4 regions of the Buttiauxella sp. genome follow, and region 1 is predicted to be linked to each of the others. Evidence: predicted binding sites of a transcription regulator. Region 1 holds the regulator's gene; each other region holds the start of a gene.
The links. Region 1 encodes Fur, which represses iron uptake genes when iron is present. Its sites were predicted from a motif close to ATAATAATGAGAACNACTATCAA; they were not measured.
Positions count from the first base shown of each region.

Region 2: exbB (tol-pal system-associated acyl-CoA thioesterase) is a predicted target of Fur. The motif match lies at 3,215-3,237, and genes of this name have one in related genera.
Region 3: fhuF (siderophore-iron reductase FhuF) is a predicted target of Fur. The motif match lies at 2,421-2,443, and genes of this name have one in related genera.
Region 4: efeU (iron uptake transporter permease EfeU) is a predicted target of Fur. The motif match lies at 1,377-1,399, and genes of this name have one in related genera.

Region 1 covers NZ_JBAVHX010000009.1:239,943-244,249, forward strand. The annotation lists gene chiP (chitoporin ChiP) at 1-1,262, shown strand, start outside; gene chiQ (ChiQ/YbfN family lipoprotein) at 1,310-1,636, shown strand; gene fur (ferric iron uptake transcriptional regulator) at 1,727-2,179, opposite strand; gene fldA (flavodoxin FldA) at 2,462-2,992, opposite strand; gene ybfE (LexA regulated protein) at 3,144-3,425, opposite strand; gene ybfF (esterase) at 3,561-4,307, opposite strand, start outside.
Region 2 covers NZ_JBAVHX010000033.1:173,411-177,717, reverse strand. The annotation lists gene WBL83_RS19635 (AraC family transcriptional regulator) at 102-992, shown strand; gene WBL83_RS19630 (DedA family protein) at 1,051-1,710, opposite strand; gene metC (cystathionine beta-lyase) at 1,924-3,111, opposite strand; gene exbB (tol-pal system-associated acyl-CoA thioesterase) at 3,300-4,034, shown strand; gene exbD (TonB system transport protein ExbD) at 4,039-4,307, shown strand, end outside.
Region 3 covers NZ_JBAVHX010000015.1:94,542-98,848, forward strand. The annotation lists gene WBL83_RS12775 (PTS sugar transporter subunit IIC) at 222-1,568, shown strand; gene fhuF (siderophore-iron reductase FhuF) at 1,614-2,402, opposite strand; gene WBL83_RS12785 (GGDEF domain-containing protein) at 2,511-3,575, opposite strand; gene WBL83_RS12790 (DUF1435 domain-containing protein) at 3,850-4,089, shown strand; tRNA gene WBL83_RS12795 (tRNA-Leu) at 4,143-4,229, opposite strand; tRNA gene WBL83_RS12800 (tRNA-Leu) at 4,262-4,307, opposite strand, start outside.
Region 4 covers NZ_JBAVHX010000004.1:632,644-636,950, forward strand. The annotation lists gene efeO (iron uptake system protein EfeO) at 1-422, opposite strand, end outside; gene efeU (iron uptake transporter permease EfeU) at 486-1,319, opposite strand; gene putP (sodium/proline symporter PutP) at 1,501-3,009, opposite strand; gene putA (trifunctional transcriptional regulator/proline dehydrogenase/L-glutamate gamma-semialdehyde dehydrogenase) at 3,419-4,307, shown strand, end outside.

The DNA.
Region 1 (4,307 bases):
ATTACTGGCAGCGTGAGCGTGACCGTAAAGACGTCAACACCAATAAATACGAAACGAACCTTGCGCACGCAACCTGGAACGCAAACCTGGACTTCCAGTCTGGTTATGCCGCAGACATGTTTGGTCTGGATGTCGCAGCCTTTACTGCTATTGAAATGGCAGAAAATGGCAACAGCGGCCACCCTAACGAAATCGCATTTTCCTCTTCGAATAAAGCTTACGATGAAGATTATTCCGGCGATAAGAGTGGGATTAGTCTTTATAAAGCTGCAGCTAAATTCAAATACGGCCCTGTCTGGGCTCGCGCTGGTTACATTCAGCCAACGGGACAATCTCTGCTAGCACCACACTGGAGCTTCATGCCTGGTACGTATCAGGGTGCTGAAGCCGGTGCAAACTTTGATTATGGCGATTCCGGTGCTCTGAGCTTCTCGTACATGTGGACCAACGAGTACAAAGCGCCATGGCATCTGGAAATGGACAAGTTCTATCAGAATGATAAGAACACCAACGTCGATTATCTGCACTCACTGGGCGCGAAATATGACTTCAAAAATGATCTGATCCTCGAAGCGGCATTCGGTCAGGCGGAAGGGTATATCGACCAGTACTTCACTAAAGCGAGCTACAAATTTGATATTGCTGGTAGCCCACTGAGTACCAGCTACCAGTTCTACGGTTCACGCGATAAAGTCTCTGACGGCAGCGTCAACGATCTTTATGACGGCACAGCGTGGTTACAAGCACTGACCTTCGGCTACAAAGTGGGTCAGGTTGACCTGCGTCTTGAAGGAACCATGGTTAAAGCAGATGGACAGCAGGGTTACTTCCTGCAACGTATGACCCCAACTTACGCATCCTCAAACGGTCGTCTTGATGTGTGGTGGGACAACCGTTCTGACTTCAACGCCAACGGCGAGAAAGCAGTCTTCGCCGGTGCCATGTATGACCTGAGCAACTGGGATCTTGCTGGCTGGGCGGTAGGGGCATCTTATGTTTATGCATGGGATGCTAAACCAAGCTCTAAACCAACGACTGACGGTTACTACGATGCCGACAGCCGCCTGAAAGAATCTGCGTACAGCCTTGATGCGTTGTACACCATTCAGGATGGCCGTGCGAAAGGTACGCTCTTCAAACTGCACTTCACTCAGTACGACAACCACTCCGATATCCCAAGCTGGGGCGGTGGTTACGGCAACATCTTCCAGGATGAGTATGACGTGAAATTTATCGTCATCGCACCGTTCACTATTTTCTGATTTGATTCCGGGCGGTAACACGCCCGGTTTTGTTAAGGATATCGAGCATGAAAAAAATCATTTTGGTCACATTGATGGCTCTAGGTTTGAGCGCCTGCGCACAGCCAAAAGCGGCACCAGAAGATTCAAAACTAAAACAGGCTTATAGCGCCTGTATCAATACCGCTGAAGGGAATCCGGATAAAATTCAGGCCTGTCAGAGCGTGCTGAATGTGTTGGCTCAGGAGAAAGAACACCACGAGTTCGCACAGAAAGAGACCGTTCGCACCCTGGATTACCAGAATTGCATCCAGGCAACGCGCACCGGTAATGACCAGGCCGTCAAAGCGAAATGCGATAAAATCTGGCAAGAGATTCGCGCTAACAATAAGTAATGGTCGAATTCAGCCAATAAAAAAACCGGTGAGTTTCTTCACCGGTTTTTTTATATCTGACCACCAGGTTAGCGTGGCCAAATGTGCGGATTATTTTTCGCTGATTTCGTGTGCATTTTCGTCGGTACGGCAATCACCTTCAGCGCAGTGACCATACAGATACAGGCTGTGGTTGGTCAGACGAATACCATGGCGTGATGCGATTTCACGCTGACGAGATTCGATTGAATCATCGCTGAATTCAATAACTTTGCCGCAATCCAGGCAAATCAGATGGTCGTGGTGATGCTGCTGTGTCAGCTCGAATACGGATTTGCCGCCTTCGAAGTTATGACGAGTGACAATGCCTGCATCATCAAACTGGTTTAGTACACGATAAACTGTGGCGAGACCAATCTCTTCGCCCATATCAATCAGACGTTTATATAAGTCTTCCGCACTGACATGGTGGTTCACCGGACCCTGCAACACTTCAAGGATTTTTAATCGCGGAAGCGTGACTTTCAGGCCGGCCTTCTTCAATGCGGTATTATTGTCAGTCATGCGGAAATTGTCCTGTTGCTTAACGGATCGCTCGGACTCAGGGTGAGCGTTAAGATGAATGCGTCTCATTATAGAACTGCCAATTCTAAATGGAAACCGCAAGTATTATGCATAATCAAGCTAAAAAATGGCGTCTGAGTCGCGATTTATTTGCCTTGTTAGCTATTTAGTCAGGAGGTCATTGTACAGGGACAAACTGAAAAGTTAAAAATTTGTAGCGATTATTTTAATCGGAATAATCTATCAATGTGACGCAACCCAATGGTTGCGTCACATGTAGCATCAAGCGTTGAGGATATCAGCCAGGTTCAGTTCTTCAGAAACCTGTTTTACCCACTGTTGCACACGTTGTGCAGTCAGTTCAGGTTGACGGTCTTCATCGATAGCCAGACCCACAAAGTGATCGTCATCAGCAAGACCCTTAGACGCCTCAAAATGGTAGCCAGCAGTTGGCCAGTGACCCACAATTGCAGCACCGCGCGGCTCAATAATGTCGCGGATAGTGCCTAATGCGTCACAGAAGTATTCTGCGTAGTCTTCCTGGTCGCCACAGCCGAACAGGGCTACCAGTTTGCCATTGAAATCAACTTCTTCCAGAGTCGGGAAGAAATCATCCCAGTCGCATTGCGCTTCACCGTAATACCACGTTGGAATGCCGAGAAGCAGAATATCGAAGCCTTCCAGGTCTTCTTTGCTGCTCTTAGCAATGTCATGCACCTCAGCAACGTCTTTACCGAGCTGTTTTTGAATCATCTTCGCGATATTTTCGGTGTTACCAGTGTCGCTGCCGAAAAAAATGCCTACGATTGCCATGAGTAAAATAACCTCTTGAAACTTAATGGTATGGTGGCTGCTATTTGGCCACAGATAGGGCAATCATAGCAGAACACATTGCGGGGCGGAAACTGCTATCACCCTGATGTGCACAGACTGCAACATCGTCAGCCGGGCAACAGCATTAAAACTAACTGAGATGCTGCTTCAGTTGCGCGAGAAGAATCTCTTCAATCAACTCACTACGACTGATATTGCGTGCTTCAGCCAGATGATTAAGTGCATCAACTGCATCGTTATTGAGCTTCAACTCCACTCGCTTCAGGCCGCGTACTTTGTCGCGCTTGAGCTGGTTGCGTTTGTTGATACGCAATTGCTCATCACGCGTCAGCGGATTGGTTTTTGGTCGCCCGGGGCGACGCTCGTCCGCGAACAGATCTAATGTAGTACGGTCCGTTTGTTCTTTTGCCATGATTAAACTACTGACAGGGAATTCAGGTGGCACGGAGCGGGGTGCTCTGGCGCATTTTAGCGCGCAATCATACATCAGCATGGCTTGCGCGCCAACGCGTTAGCCGTATCTAATGGCCAGTCGGTCTGTTTTTAATCAGTTTGCCGCTGTTGGATCGATAAAACGATGGATTGCGCGCAAAACAGCATCAGGTTTTTCGGCATGAACCCAGTGTCCTGCACCGGCAACCACATGAGCGCGAGCTTGCGGAAACTGTGCAAGCAGGGTTTCGCGGTGCGATTCGTCAACATAAGGAGACGCGCCACCCCGGATAAACAGAGCGGGCTCGTTCCATGTCGGGATAGTTTGCCAGCCGACAATATTCTCGTACTGCTCCCACAAAACCGGAACATTAAACTTCCATTCACCGTCGGCAAACGATTTCAGCAAGAAGTGGATAACGCCCTCTTCATTAAGGTACTCACGCATGACGGTTGCCGCCTGCTGGCGAGTTTTCACTTCTGCGGCGCTCACGGCATTAATAGCCGCAAAAATCTCATCATGGCGACGAACCTGATAATCCACCGGCGCGATGTCAATCAGCACCAATTTATCAATACGCTCAGGCGCAATAGCGGTTAACGCCATCGCCACTTTTCCGCCCATGGAATGGCCGATAATTATCGCTTTCTCAAAGCCATATTCATCGAGCGTTTCAACCACATCCTTGGCCATCGCGGCATAGTTCATCTCAGGACTGCGTGGGGATAATCCATGATTGCGAAGATCAATTTGCAGCAAGTCATGATCTTGCCCAAGGTCGCGGGCCAGCACGCCCAGATTATCAAGGCTACCAAAAAGACCGTGGATCAGGACGATGGGGGAATTACTAGTCGATTGTTG
Region 2 (4,307 bases), on a different contig from region 1:
TATTCCTGCCTTTATCTTGCCTATTCCTCCAGAGCGCTGGAGAAATGAAACGATTAGTTGCACACTGACATCGTCAGAAAAGCCATGCGGAGTGTGGGAAAATGAAGCGTAAAGCGATTTGTCAGCAGTTAACCAATAAGATTAATTATCTGATACAAAAAGAAAATAATGGGCTTGGCTCACTACCGAACGTCAGTTTGCTGTATGGCACGAAACCCTATGCACGTACGCCGGTGATGTATGAGCCGGGGATCATTATTCTCTTTTCCGGCCATAAAACGGGTTATCTGAACGATCGCGTGTTTCGCTACGATGCCAACGAATATCTGCTGCTGACGGTACCGCTTCCGTTTGAATGTGAAACCTTCGCCACCCCGGAAGTGCCGCTGGCCGGGCTGCGCATTAACATCGATATTTCGCAGCTTCAGGACTTGCTGATGGATATCGGTGAAGATGATTTATCGCACCCGCAAACCTGCTCAACCGGGATTAACTCCGCTGAACTCTCCGAAGAGATTCTCTGCGCTGCCGAGCGTTTACTGGACGTGCTGGAGAACCCGCTCGACGCCCGTATTCTGGGTAAACAAATTATCCGCGAAATCCTGTATCACATTCTGGTGGGCTCGTGCGGTGCCGCGCTGTTAGCGCTGGTCAGCCGGCAGACACATTTCAGCCTGATAAGCCGCGTGCTGAGGCGTATCGAAACCCAGTACACAGAAAATCTCTCAGTCGACCAACTCGCCGCAGAAGCGAACATGAGTGTCTCGGCGTTTCACCATAACTTTAAGTCGGTGACCAGCACCTCGCCGCTGCAATATCTGAAGAGCTACCGTTTGCACAAAGCGCGTATGTTGATTTTGCACGATGGCATCAAAGCCAGTACCGCGGCGATTCGTGTGGGATATGAAAGTGCATCGCAGTTTAGCCGTGAGTTTAAGCGCTACTTTGGCGTCACTCCGGGTGAAGATGCCGCGCGGATGCGGGTGATTTAACAAGAAGAGAACAGAGACAGCAGGGCGGACAATTTGATGTTATCCACCCTGCAAATATTTATGCGGGATTAAACTTCTTACGGATGACGACAAACAGCGTTCCGATTAAGCCTGCCACCAGAAGCACCATCGGCAGCACCATCAGGCAAGTCATGACCTGATCTTCGTGGCGTTTCACAAATGGGATCATGCTCAAGGCATAGCCCAGGCTGCTCACACTCCCGACCCACAACAGCCCGCTTAACCAGTTGAATACCTGGAAACGACGATTGCTGAGGCCTGAAATCCCCGCCATGGTTGGCAACAGCGTGCGGACAAACGCTAAAAAACGCCCAGCCAGCAGCGCGAATAACCCGTGTCGATCAAACATCACCGTTGCGCGCTGGTGATATTGCGGCGGCAGTTGCTTTAGCCAGCCTTTAACCGTTTTGGTATTACCGAGCCAGCGCCCCTGGGCGTAGCTCAACCAGCAGCCGAGACTCGCCGCCGCGGTGAGAATAAGTAGCGTTGGGACAAAACCCATGACCCCTTTCGCGATGAGCGCTCCTGCGAGTAATAGCAGACTGTCGCCAGGCAAAAACGAGGCGGGCAGTAATCCATTTTCGAGAAACAGCGTCGCAAACATGACGCAATAAACCACTCCAACAACATGAGGGTCCGCGAGTGCAGCAAAGTCATGTTGCCAAAGCGCCTGAACGATATTATGTATAACAGCCATGGCAAATCCTGTGGAACCGCTTTATTGGGCGCGTCTGAATCTATAGTAGTTAGATTAGGTACACCTTAAAATTTTCGGCGTACCTTTTTTGAGAACATAGTGTTTTGAGAACATAGTGTAACGCTAAATGGCCTGCGACACCTTGATCATAGGCTCAACAAATCATCATCAATTTAGAAAAACTGTCCTCTCAGGCATCCACATCTGGAAAATTCAGGCAATACGCTGGAAACCTGCATCGAGATCAGCAATCAAATCGTCAACATTCTCCAGGCCAATATGCACACGAACTAACGTACCGGAGAAGTCGATGCCCCCTGCAGGGCGAATCTCTGCCAGTTCTTCCGGCTGGTTGGCCAGAATCAATGACTCAAAACCACCCCACGAATAGGCCATACTAAAATAACGGAAATGGTCCAGGTAATGCTGATATTCATCATGACTTAAGCGCTTTTTAAGCACGAATGAGAACAAGCCGCTGCTACCTGTAAAGTCTCGTTTCCAAAACTCGTGGCCTTTACTGCCAGGTAACGCAGGGTGATTAACGCGTTCAACCTGCGGGTGTTGCGCCAGCCATTCGGCAACTTTCAGACTGCTTTCATGATGTTGACGCAGGCGCACACCTAAAGTGCGTAAACCCCGGCTGGTCATATAGGCGGTATCCGCATCCAGCATCTGCCCCATCAGATAAGAGTTCTCACGCAGTTGATCCCAGCAACGGGCGTTAGACACCGCCGTCCCGACCATCGCATCCGAATGTCCAATCAGGTATTTGGTGCCCGCCTGAATCGAAATATCAATGCCGAAATCGAGCGCTTTAAATAAAATACCCGCCGCCCAGGTGTTGTCGATCATGATGATGGCATCGGGGGCTACGCTGCGTACTGCCTGAACAATTGCTGGAACGTCATGTACTTCCATTGTGATGGAGCCAGGCGATTCCAGAAATACAACTTTAGTATTGGGTTGCACCAGTTCAGCAATACCTGCGCCAATCATCGGGTCAAACCACGTGGTGGTGACGCCGAGTTTGGCGAGGATTTTGGTACAGAAATCCTGGCTCGGTTCATAGGCGGTGCCGGTCATCAGCACATTATCGCCATGCTCAACGAATGCCAGAATCGCATTGGCAACGGCTGCAGCGCCACAAGGATAAAGCGCGCAACCCGCACCGCCTTCCAGTTCGCACATCGCTTCTTGTAACGAGAAATGGGTGAGGGTGCCACGGCGACCATAAAACAGCTCGCCTTGCGCGCGGTTTGCTGTGGCTTGCTTTTTGGCTTCGACCGATTCAAAAACCAATGATGACGCGCGTTGAATGACGCTGTTAACCGAACCCTGGGTGAATTTCTTATCGCGCCCGGCATTAACCAGCGCCGTTTCAATGTGCTTTTTACTCATCTTCACTTTACCCCGTTTACCCATCTGGATGTCCAAATCTAACTTATCATGCTTTTGCTGCGTAAGCGCAAGGAATCCATGGACAATTTCAGGCACTCTTTAAATACTAATGAGAACTACTATCAATTCGATGTCGTTTTGATATTATTGCGCACAGTTTGAGTAATATTTCGTGGTGGAGAGTAAGAGTGACGAATAATTTGATGCAGACAGACCTCTCTGTCTGGGGCATGTATCAGCATGCTGACATCGTGGTAAAGATTGTGATGATCGGCCTGATTCTGGCCTCTGTCGTCACCTGGGCAATCTTCTTTAGCAAAAGTGTTGAGCTGACCTCGCAAAAGCGCCGTCTGAAGCGTGAGCAGCAACAACTGGCTAATGCCCGCTCTCTGGATGAAGCCAGCGAAATGGCTGACGCTTTTGATTCGAAAAGCCTGAGCACGATGCTTATCAATGAAGCGCAAAATGAGCTTGAGCTTTCCACTGGCAGTGAAGATAACGAAGGCATTAAAGAGCGTACCGGTTTCCGCCTTGAGCGTCGCGTTGCGGCGGCAGGTCGTCACATGGGACGCGGTAATGGCTTCCTTGCGACCATCGGTGCGATTTCACCCTTTGTCGGTCTGTTTGGTACCGTCTGGGGCATCATGAACAGCTTTATTGGTATTGCGCAGTCGCAAACCACTAACCTTGCCGTTGTGGCACCGGGTATCGCAGAAGCATTGCTGGCAACGGCTATCGGCCTGGTTGCAGCAATCCCAGCGGTTGTTATCTATAACGTGTTTGCCCGTGTGATTGGCGGTTATAAAGCCTCTTTAGGTGATGTCGCCGCTCAGGTTCTGCTGTTGCAAAGCCGTGACCTGGATTTGGCTGCAAGCTCTCAGTCTCGCCCGGTACGTACAGCTCAGAAACTGCGTGTAGGTTGATCCCATGGCAATGAGTTTTAACGAAAACCACGACGATAACGGCGAAATGCATGAAATCAACGTGACACCGTTTATCGATGTCATGTTGGTGTTGCTGATTATCTTCATGGTAGCAGCGCCGCTTGCGACGGTTGATGTGAAGGTTAACCTTCCAGCGTCCTCAAGCCAGCCGCAGCCGCGCCCTGAAAAACCGGTCTATCTCTCCGTCAAAGCGGACAAAACCATGTTTATTGGCAATGACGAAGTGACCAAAGAGAGCATGATCAATGCTCT
Region 3 (4,307 bases), on a different contig from region 1:
AATACTGAAACGGTCACACACCTGTACCCAATAATAAGAGCAGCCTATGAAACATATTTTTTTATGCTGTGCCACTGATGCCCCTGCCAGTGTTTTAGACATTAAAGCTTTTACTAAAAAGGTCCCGGCTACGGGGATCAATTATATGAATGACGGACTGTTGCGCGGCAATTCGCTTCCCGCAGCAACCTTCGCGTTGAAAGCCTGACAGGAGCACCGCTATGTCATCGAATCATGCAGCCTTTAATTTAATTTTCCGCTTTGTAGAAAACTACGTGAGTCCAGTCGCTGGAAGAATTTCTTCACAACGCCACGTCATGGCGATTCGTGATGGATTTATTTCTGCGATGCCATTCATGATTGTCGGTTCGTTCCTGCTGGTCTTCGCTTATCCACCTTTCTCGCCAACCACCACCTGGGGCTTTGCTCGTGCGTGGCTGGATATGGCAAAACAGTTTGAAGGGCAAATTCTGACGCCGTTTGATATGACGATGGGCATCATGTCTATCTACATTTGTGCGGCCATCGCCTACAACCTCGGTAAACACTATGTGAAGTCGCACGGCCTTGATCCGTTCATGTGTGCGATGCTTTCACTGATGGCATTTTTGCTGGTGGCAGCACCGAAAACCAAAGGCGTTATGCCAATGGATAGCCTGGGTGGAACGGGGATCTTCACTGCGATCCTGGTGGCAGTTTATTGCGTCGAAATGATGCGGTTCCTGAAAGCGCATAATATCGGGATCAAATTGCCAGACCAGGTTCCGCCGATGATCAAAAACTCCTTTGATCTTCTGATTCCGGTACTGGTTGTGGTTCTGACACTTTACCCGCTGAGCCTGCTGATTCAGTCGCAGTTCGATATGCTGATCCCGCAAGCGATTATGTCTGTGTTTAAACCTCTGGTATCGGCTGCTGATTCATTGCCTGCGATTCTGCTGGCGGTGCTGATTGGCCACTTGCTGTGGTTTGCAGGGATCCACGGCGCGGCGATTGTTTCCGGTATGCTGCAAATGTTCTGGCTGACCAATCTGGGGATGAACCAGAGCGCGTTGGCGCAAGGTGCACCACTGCCGCATATCTTTATGGAAGCGTTCTGGACCTTCTTCATCGTTGTGGGTGGTTCGGGTGCAACCATGGGTCTGGTGATTTGCTATCTACGCAGTAAGTCTGCCCACCTGCGTTCTATCGGCCGACTGAGTATCGTTCCAACCTGTTTTAACATTAACGAGCCGGTGATTTTCGGTACGCCAATCGTGATGAACCCAGTGTTCTTCATTCCATTCTTGTTGGCACCAATGGTTAACGCCGTGCTGGCATGGGGCGCGATGAAGATGGATTTAATTGGCCGGGTGATTTCCGTTGTGCCATGGACAGCGCCTGCTCCAATCGGTGCGGCATGGGCGCTGGGCTGGGATTTCCGTGCGGCCGTTCTGGTTATCTTGCTGGCCGTTGTTTCCGCCATTATCTACTTCCCGTTCTTCAAGGTGTACGAGAAGCAGTTGCTGGAACAAGAAGCAGAAGAAGCTCAGAAAGCGTCTGGCGAAGAGAGCCAACAAGCTGCCTGATAGAGAAGGAAAGAGTGAGATGAAACGGTGGGGAAACCCGCCGTTTTACTTTAAGGTGCAATCACCGCAACGTTGTACATCTGGCAACTTATAACGCTGGCAGCAGGTGCGACGAACCAGTAAACCTTCGCGTTGAATGACTGTGCGGTAAAGGGGATTTTCTTGCCCATTGTGCAGTTGTTTTTCAAAGAAACAAGCGTGACGTAATTGCGCGATTGTCGCTTCATCAAGCAACTCTCTCAGCTCGCCAAAAAACCAATTCAGCAAATAGCCGGTATTGCTCCAGATGAGTTTTCCATTTATATCACCGGTGCTTTCCAGCGCATCCACGACAGGCAGTATCCCTTCAACCAGGAGTTTCTCGAGGCGTTGCTGCAACGGCAGAGTGGTGGCCACTTTGTCTTCATGAACGTCTATCCAGAAATTAGCGGCTCTGCCCGTTTCATGGAACTCGACATGAATATGTTGTGGGTCGACATTCAGGGCGCGCGGTTGAGTTATCAACGCCATCACCAGCGGAGGTACTAACAGGCCAAGGTACCATTGCGCCCACAGGGACTTCAGCGGTTTACCTTCACGGGCAAGTTGCGGCTGGTTGCGATAAATATGGTCACTGTAACAGGCGAGAAGCGAGGTTAATGCCGCTGGCTGCGACCATTGTAAAAGCGTCTGGCTGTGTGCTGGAGCGTGCTCACCGAGGTTGATGAAGTCGTTAAAATAGGGCCGATGTGCGACGAAATGCGCGCGCAACTCATCCGCCTGCGACGGTTGTGAGCGGGTAAATGGCGACTGCCATGCAAATTCATCAAAAAACAGTGAAGACTGTAAAGCCATCGACAAACAAGACCACTAATACAAATGATAATGATTGCTAATCCTATCTATAGGCATGGCCTTTAGCAAGGCTATTTTGTGCGCGAGTTTTTGAAAGGCGGTTATGACTCAGGAGGGTTGCAGCGACTCGCTGACAAATATGCTATTACGGCCCTGGCGTTTGGCCCGATAAAGAGCGCTATCAGCCTGGCGTAAAGCTTCTTCAATATCCCCTTGTTCGAGAACAGCAAGACCAATACTGGTCGTGACGTGAGTGGCAACATCTTCATTAAACAAATGGGGTATTTTTAAATCATAAACCCGCTTGCGGATCCGTTCAGCGGTTTGCAAAGCCTGCTCAGCATCCACATTCGTCAGCAACACCATAAATTCTTCACCCCCATAGCGGGTGACGATATCGCGCGAACGTACGGCATCGCGAATGGCTGCGGAAACATGCGTCAGGGCCTGGTCGCCCATGCTGTGGCCATAATTGTCATTGAAAGCTTTAAAATGATCGATATCGAGCAACAAGACGAAATGCGTGCCACTACCGAGAGCGAGCACGGTCTCAAGACGGTTTTGAAAACCACGCCGGTTATACAGACCGGTAAGCGGGTCTAACATGCTCAAATCATTAAGAGTTTCTTTCTCTTCGAGCAGTTTATCCATCAAGCGACGGGTAAATTTATCGTTTCGTTGCTGAATGATGGTCTGAATGGTAATGCCTATGCCTGGCAGGGCAATCGAATACAAAACACGGGGCCAGTTATCCCCTCGATCGAGCCACAATATCATCGCGGTTACAGGCAGGCAGGAGGCAATAAATGCTTGTATATTATTAATAAAAGAGATCGAACCAATAAATAATATCGCCAATAAGGCAATAATTAGAAAATTGAGATCTCTAATTGGCATCACACTGACTTTTATATAAATATGCCACGACCAAAGTAATCCAATTATTAACGAGATAGCGTTAATGTTGATCAACTGTTTTTTGTTAACGAACTGCCAAACCAGGCATGCGAGGCTTATCACCAGCACCATGATTATCGGTACGGTAAGATGCTGAGTGTTGGCAGAAGGCGACGCAATACTAAATCCCGCAGAAAAGGCGTTCAGTAATAAAAATAAACGCAACGAGAGTTGATGTTTCCCTTTGAGTAAAGCGCGCCAGGTTGTTGCTGTCATATCAAATAATTCTTTCGACTCGAATACAACGTTATGTTGTTGAATAATGTTATAAAAAAGAGACAGGGAATATGATTACGTAAAGTAATTATGTGGTTGTTAATCATAGATTTTAATTCGGTGCTAAATCTATCACCTTAATGAAATTATGTCATCCGATGATGATGAATGCTGAACAATTACTCATGTAAACAAAGCGCGATGCCATCGCTGACAAACGAGAAATTATATCATATGATATTGGTTATCATTTACGATTGGCGAGATGGCGATGATGTTACAACGGCAGTTAGAGAGCGCGTGGGGTGTACTGATACCTGGAGGGATCGTCGCCGCGTTATTGTATCTGGATCTTTCTTTTAGTCAGTGGCGAGTGCTGATTGTACTGGGATTATTGGCGACTACGGCAATGCTGTACCATAAACGGTTACGTCACTTTGTACTATTGCCATCATGCGTTGCGTTTGCCAGCGGACTTGCATTAGTGATGATGAATTTGGGAACGATGAAATAAAGGAGATAAAACAGAGGATGATGAGAGTACTAAAGGAAAAGATTGATAAGAATTGGTGCGAAGAGAGGGACTTGAACCCTCACGTCCGTAAGGACACTAACACCTGAAGCTAGCGCGTCTACCAATTCCGCCACCTTCGCAATTCAAAACTTATCTGATATCGCCTTCGCATTGGTGCGAAGAGAGGGACTTGAACCCTCACGTCCGTAAGAACACTA
Region 4 (4,307 bases), on a different contig from region 1:
TACGCTTTGTATTCAGTGATTGGACCGGTCAATGCCAGCAGATCGTTCTTCGGTGCAGTCTGGTCGCCAGCGGCTTTCACGATAAGCTTCCCTTTCGGGTTGCTGAGCAGGCCGCACGTCATGTCGTACTCACCCGCTTGTAGGTTCGCGGTCATTTTCTGCGAGAAGCCAGGGGCGATGTTTTCGCGCTCTTCCACTACCATCACGCCTTTGAGGATTTCCCACTCCAGCGCTTTCTGGCTGTTGTTCTGAATAATGAACTGAGTTTTACCCGCGTTAACCGTGATGTTCATCGGTTCACACTGTTTATCGGTAACGGTGACTTTTACCTGAGGAACATCTGCGGCCTGCACCGCAAATGCGGAAGAGGCAAGAGCGAACAGCGCAACGTGCAAAGCCTTACGACGAAAATGTGTAGTCATGGCCAATCCCTATAAAAATATTAGTATGTTGTAACTAAGCGGCGATCTCTCGCCGCAAGATCATTAACGAACGTTATTTGTCGCCTGAGGAGTCAAGCGCGGGGGAATAAAAAACAGCACCAGCGCGGGGATCAGGTAAATGAAGTACATCGCCACTTCACTGACGCTCGGCGCTTCCTGATAACCAAAAATGCCTTCCAGCAGCGTGCCGGTCAGGGAATGCGTTGAAAGAACGTTACTCAGATCAAACGCAATGTCCTGGAAGTGGTTCCACAATCCCGCTTCGTGGAATGCGCGAACCGCACCCGCAGCCAGTCCCGCAGCCACCAGCAAAATAAACAAGCTGGTCCATTTGAAGAAGACGGCGAGATTCAGGCGGATACCGCCCCAATACAGCAGGAAACCCAGCACTATCGCGGTGCCCAGACCGAGCATTGCGCCGAGTGGCGGCATGATGCCAACGTCCTGCTGGAATGCGGCCAGCAGAAAGAACACCGACTCCAGACCTTCACGCGCGACGGCGAAGAACACCATCATAATCAGCGCCCAGCCGTGGCTTCCTTTGCTATGTAATGCGTTGTCTACCGCTTGCTCTAACTGGACTTTGACGTTGCGCGACACTTTGCGCATCCAGAACACCATCCAGGTAAGGATGAAGACCGCAATAACCGCGACGATGCCTTCAAACAACTCCTGCTCTTTTTGCGGGAATTCACCGGTAGTTTCGTTAATGAAGATGCCCAGGCCTAAGCAAAGTGCTGCGGCTGCAATCACCCCAATCCACATGACGCCAATCCACTGGCCACGCTGTGTACGTTTCAGATAGCTGGCTATCAAACTAACGATCAGCGCGGCTTCCAGGCCTTCGCGCAACATAATGAGAAACGGAACAAACATTCCTGATACTCCAACTGTGAACTCAGGTCAAAAGACGTAAAGAAAAGTAAAACCAGAACGATTGTGATTATCATTATCACGAAAATAAACACAAGCGGATTGTCAGGATATTTATCTCCAGATGTAAACAGGGCCGCATATTCGCGGCCCTGGAGAGGTGATTCAGTGATGCACTCGCCTGTTACTCAGCCTGCAATTTGCCCGGTGCAGGGGTGTGATAAATCTCATCGGCTTGCTCGAAGCGTTTTTGCATTGAAGCACTTGGCGCTTTGCCCAGCAGGCTGACCACCACAATACCGATGCTGCCGAAGATAAAGCCTGGGATGATTTCATACAGGCCTAACCAGCCGAACTGTTTCCAGACGATAACGGTCAGTGCACCGATAACCATCCCCGCTAATGCGCCATTACGTGTCATACGTGACCACATAACAGAGAACAGAACCACTGGCCCAAACGCAGCACCGAAGCCTGCCCAGGCGTAACTGACCAGGCCCAGAACGCGGTTTTCAGGGTTTGCCGCCAGCGCGATAGCGATAAGCGCCACCACCAGCACCATGAAGCGCCCGACCCATACCAGCTCTTTCTGCCCGGCATTTTTACGGAAGAAGGCTTTATACAAGTCTTCGGTAATTGCGCTCGAGCACACCAGCAACTGACAGCTCAGCGTGGACATGACCGCCGCCAGAATGGCGGATAACAGGATGCCCGCAATCCACGGGTTAAACAGCAGTTGCGCCAGCTCAATGAACACGCGTTCGCTGTTCTGGTTAACGGTTCCCGCCAGTGACGGATTATTAGAGAAGTAAGCAATCCCGAAGAAGCCCACAGCACACGCGCCACCGAGGCACAAAATCATCCACGTCATACTGATGCGACGCGCATTAACGATGGTGTGATGGGAATCTGCTGCCATGAAACGCGCAAGAATATGCGGCTGGCCGAAGTAGCCCAGGCCCCAACCCATCAGCGAAATGATGGCGACGAAGTTCAGCCCCTTCAGCATATCGATGTTTTCAATGCTTTTTTGCTTGATAACTGCCATCGAATCATCAAATCCGCCGACCGCAATCACCACCATAACCGGTGTGAGGATCAGGGCGAAAATCATCAGACTCGCCTGCACGGTATCGGTCCAGCTCACGGCAAGGAACCCACCCACGAAGGTATAAATGATGGTTGCCGCAGCACCCGCCCACAGCGCGGTTTCATAGCTCATGCCGAAGGTGCTTTCGAACAGACGAGCCCCCGCCACGATGCCGGATGCGCAATAGATGGTGAAGAACAGCAGGATAACCAACGCCGAGATAATACGCAGAATGCGGCTCTTATCTTCAAAACGTCCGGTGAAATAATCAGGCAAAGTCAGCGCGTTATTGTTCACTTCGGTGTGAACACGTAAACGCCCGGCGACCAGTTTCCAGTTAATGTAAGCGCCAACCGTCAGGCCGATGGCAATCCAGCTTTCCGAAATACCAGAAAGGAAGATAGCGCCTGGCAGACCCATCAGCAGCCAGCCGCTCATGTCGGACGCGCCCGCTGATAACGCAGTAACCACACTTCCGAGGCTGCGACCGCCCAGAATATAGTCATCAAAGTTCTTGGTTGAACGCCAGGCGATAAACCCAATTAATATCATGCCAAAGATATAAATGAAGAAGGTCACCAGCATTGGTGTACTCATGGTCATGCAAGTTCTCCAGATTATTTCCGGTTCTACCCGGTATTACCGTGCCGGAACGCAGCACAGCTTATTTATAGTCATTTCGGTTTGCGACCGTATCCTGCAGGAAGCATTTTTAACTCGCAAACGTTTTAACACGCTACTCACAAAACATTCACCATACAAAAAATAGCTTTTTCCTGGAGGTTGCACTCGCTCACGTTTTTAACGGTTGCACCCGCAGAAACTGTTAACTACGTCGGTAAATTCCCCCCATCTGCGAATAATTAGCCCGCTCGCTTTCTTAGGCCAAATTTAACAATTCAATCTATTTCACAGCTTGCTATCCAGCTCACATTTAACAAGGTTGCACAAAGTTGCAACATGATAGATATTGCCGCATAACGAATTGCTACCACCTAATAACTGGAGTTATATGGCCACCACCACTATGGGCGTAAAACTGGACGATGCGACTCGCGAGCGCATTAAAGACGCCGCTTCACGTATTGACCGCACACCACACTGGCTGATTAAACAGGCGATTTTTAATTATCTGGAACGTCTGGAAAATAACGATGAATTGCCAGAACTTCCTGCTCTGTTAGCCGGTGCCGCCAACGAAAGTGACGAAGCCGCCCCACACGTTGATGAAACGCACCAGCCGTTCCTCGATTTCGCTGAGCAGATTTTGCCGCAATCGGTCACACGCGCAGCGATTACCGCCGCCTGGCGTCGCCCGGAAACCGATGCAGTACCCATGATTCTGGAACAGGCTCGCCTTGCGCAACCTATCGCCGAGCAGACCCATAAACTGGCTTATCAGCTGGCCGATAAACTGCGCAATCAGAAGAGCGCGTCAGGCCGGGCGGGCATGGTACAAGGTTTGCTGCAAGAATTCTCGCTTTCCTCGCAAGAAGGTGTGGCGCTGATGTGTCTGGCCGAAGCGTTATTGCGCATCCCGGATAAAGCCACGCGCGATGCATTGATTCGCGACAAAATCAGCAACGGTAACTGGCATTCACATATTGGTCGCAGCCCGTCGTTGTTCGTTAATGCCGCCACCTGGGGTTTACTGTTTACCGGCCGCCTGGTGTCCACGCACAACGAAGCCAGCCTGTCCCATTCGCTTAACCGCATCATCAGTAAGAGTGGCGAGCCGCTTATCCGCAAAGGTGTGGATATGGCGATGCGCTTGATGGGCGAGCAGTTTGTCACCGGCGAAACCATTGCCGAAGCGTTAGCCAACGCCCGCAAACTGGAAGAGAAAGGTTTCCGCTACTCCTACGATATGCTGGGTGAAGCCGCTTTAACCGCCGCCGATG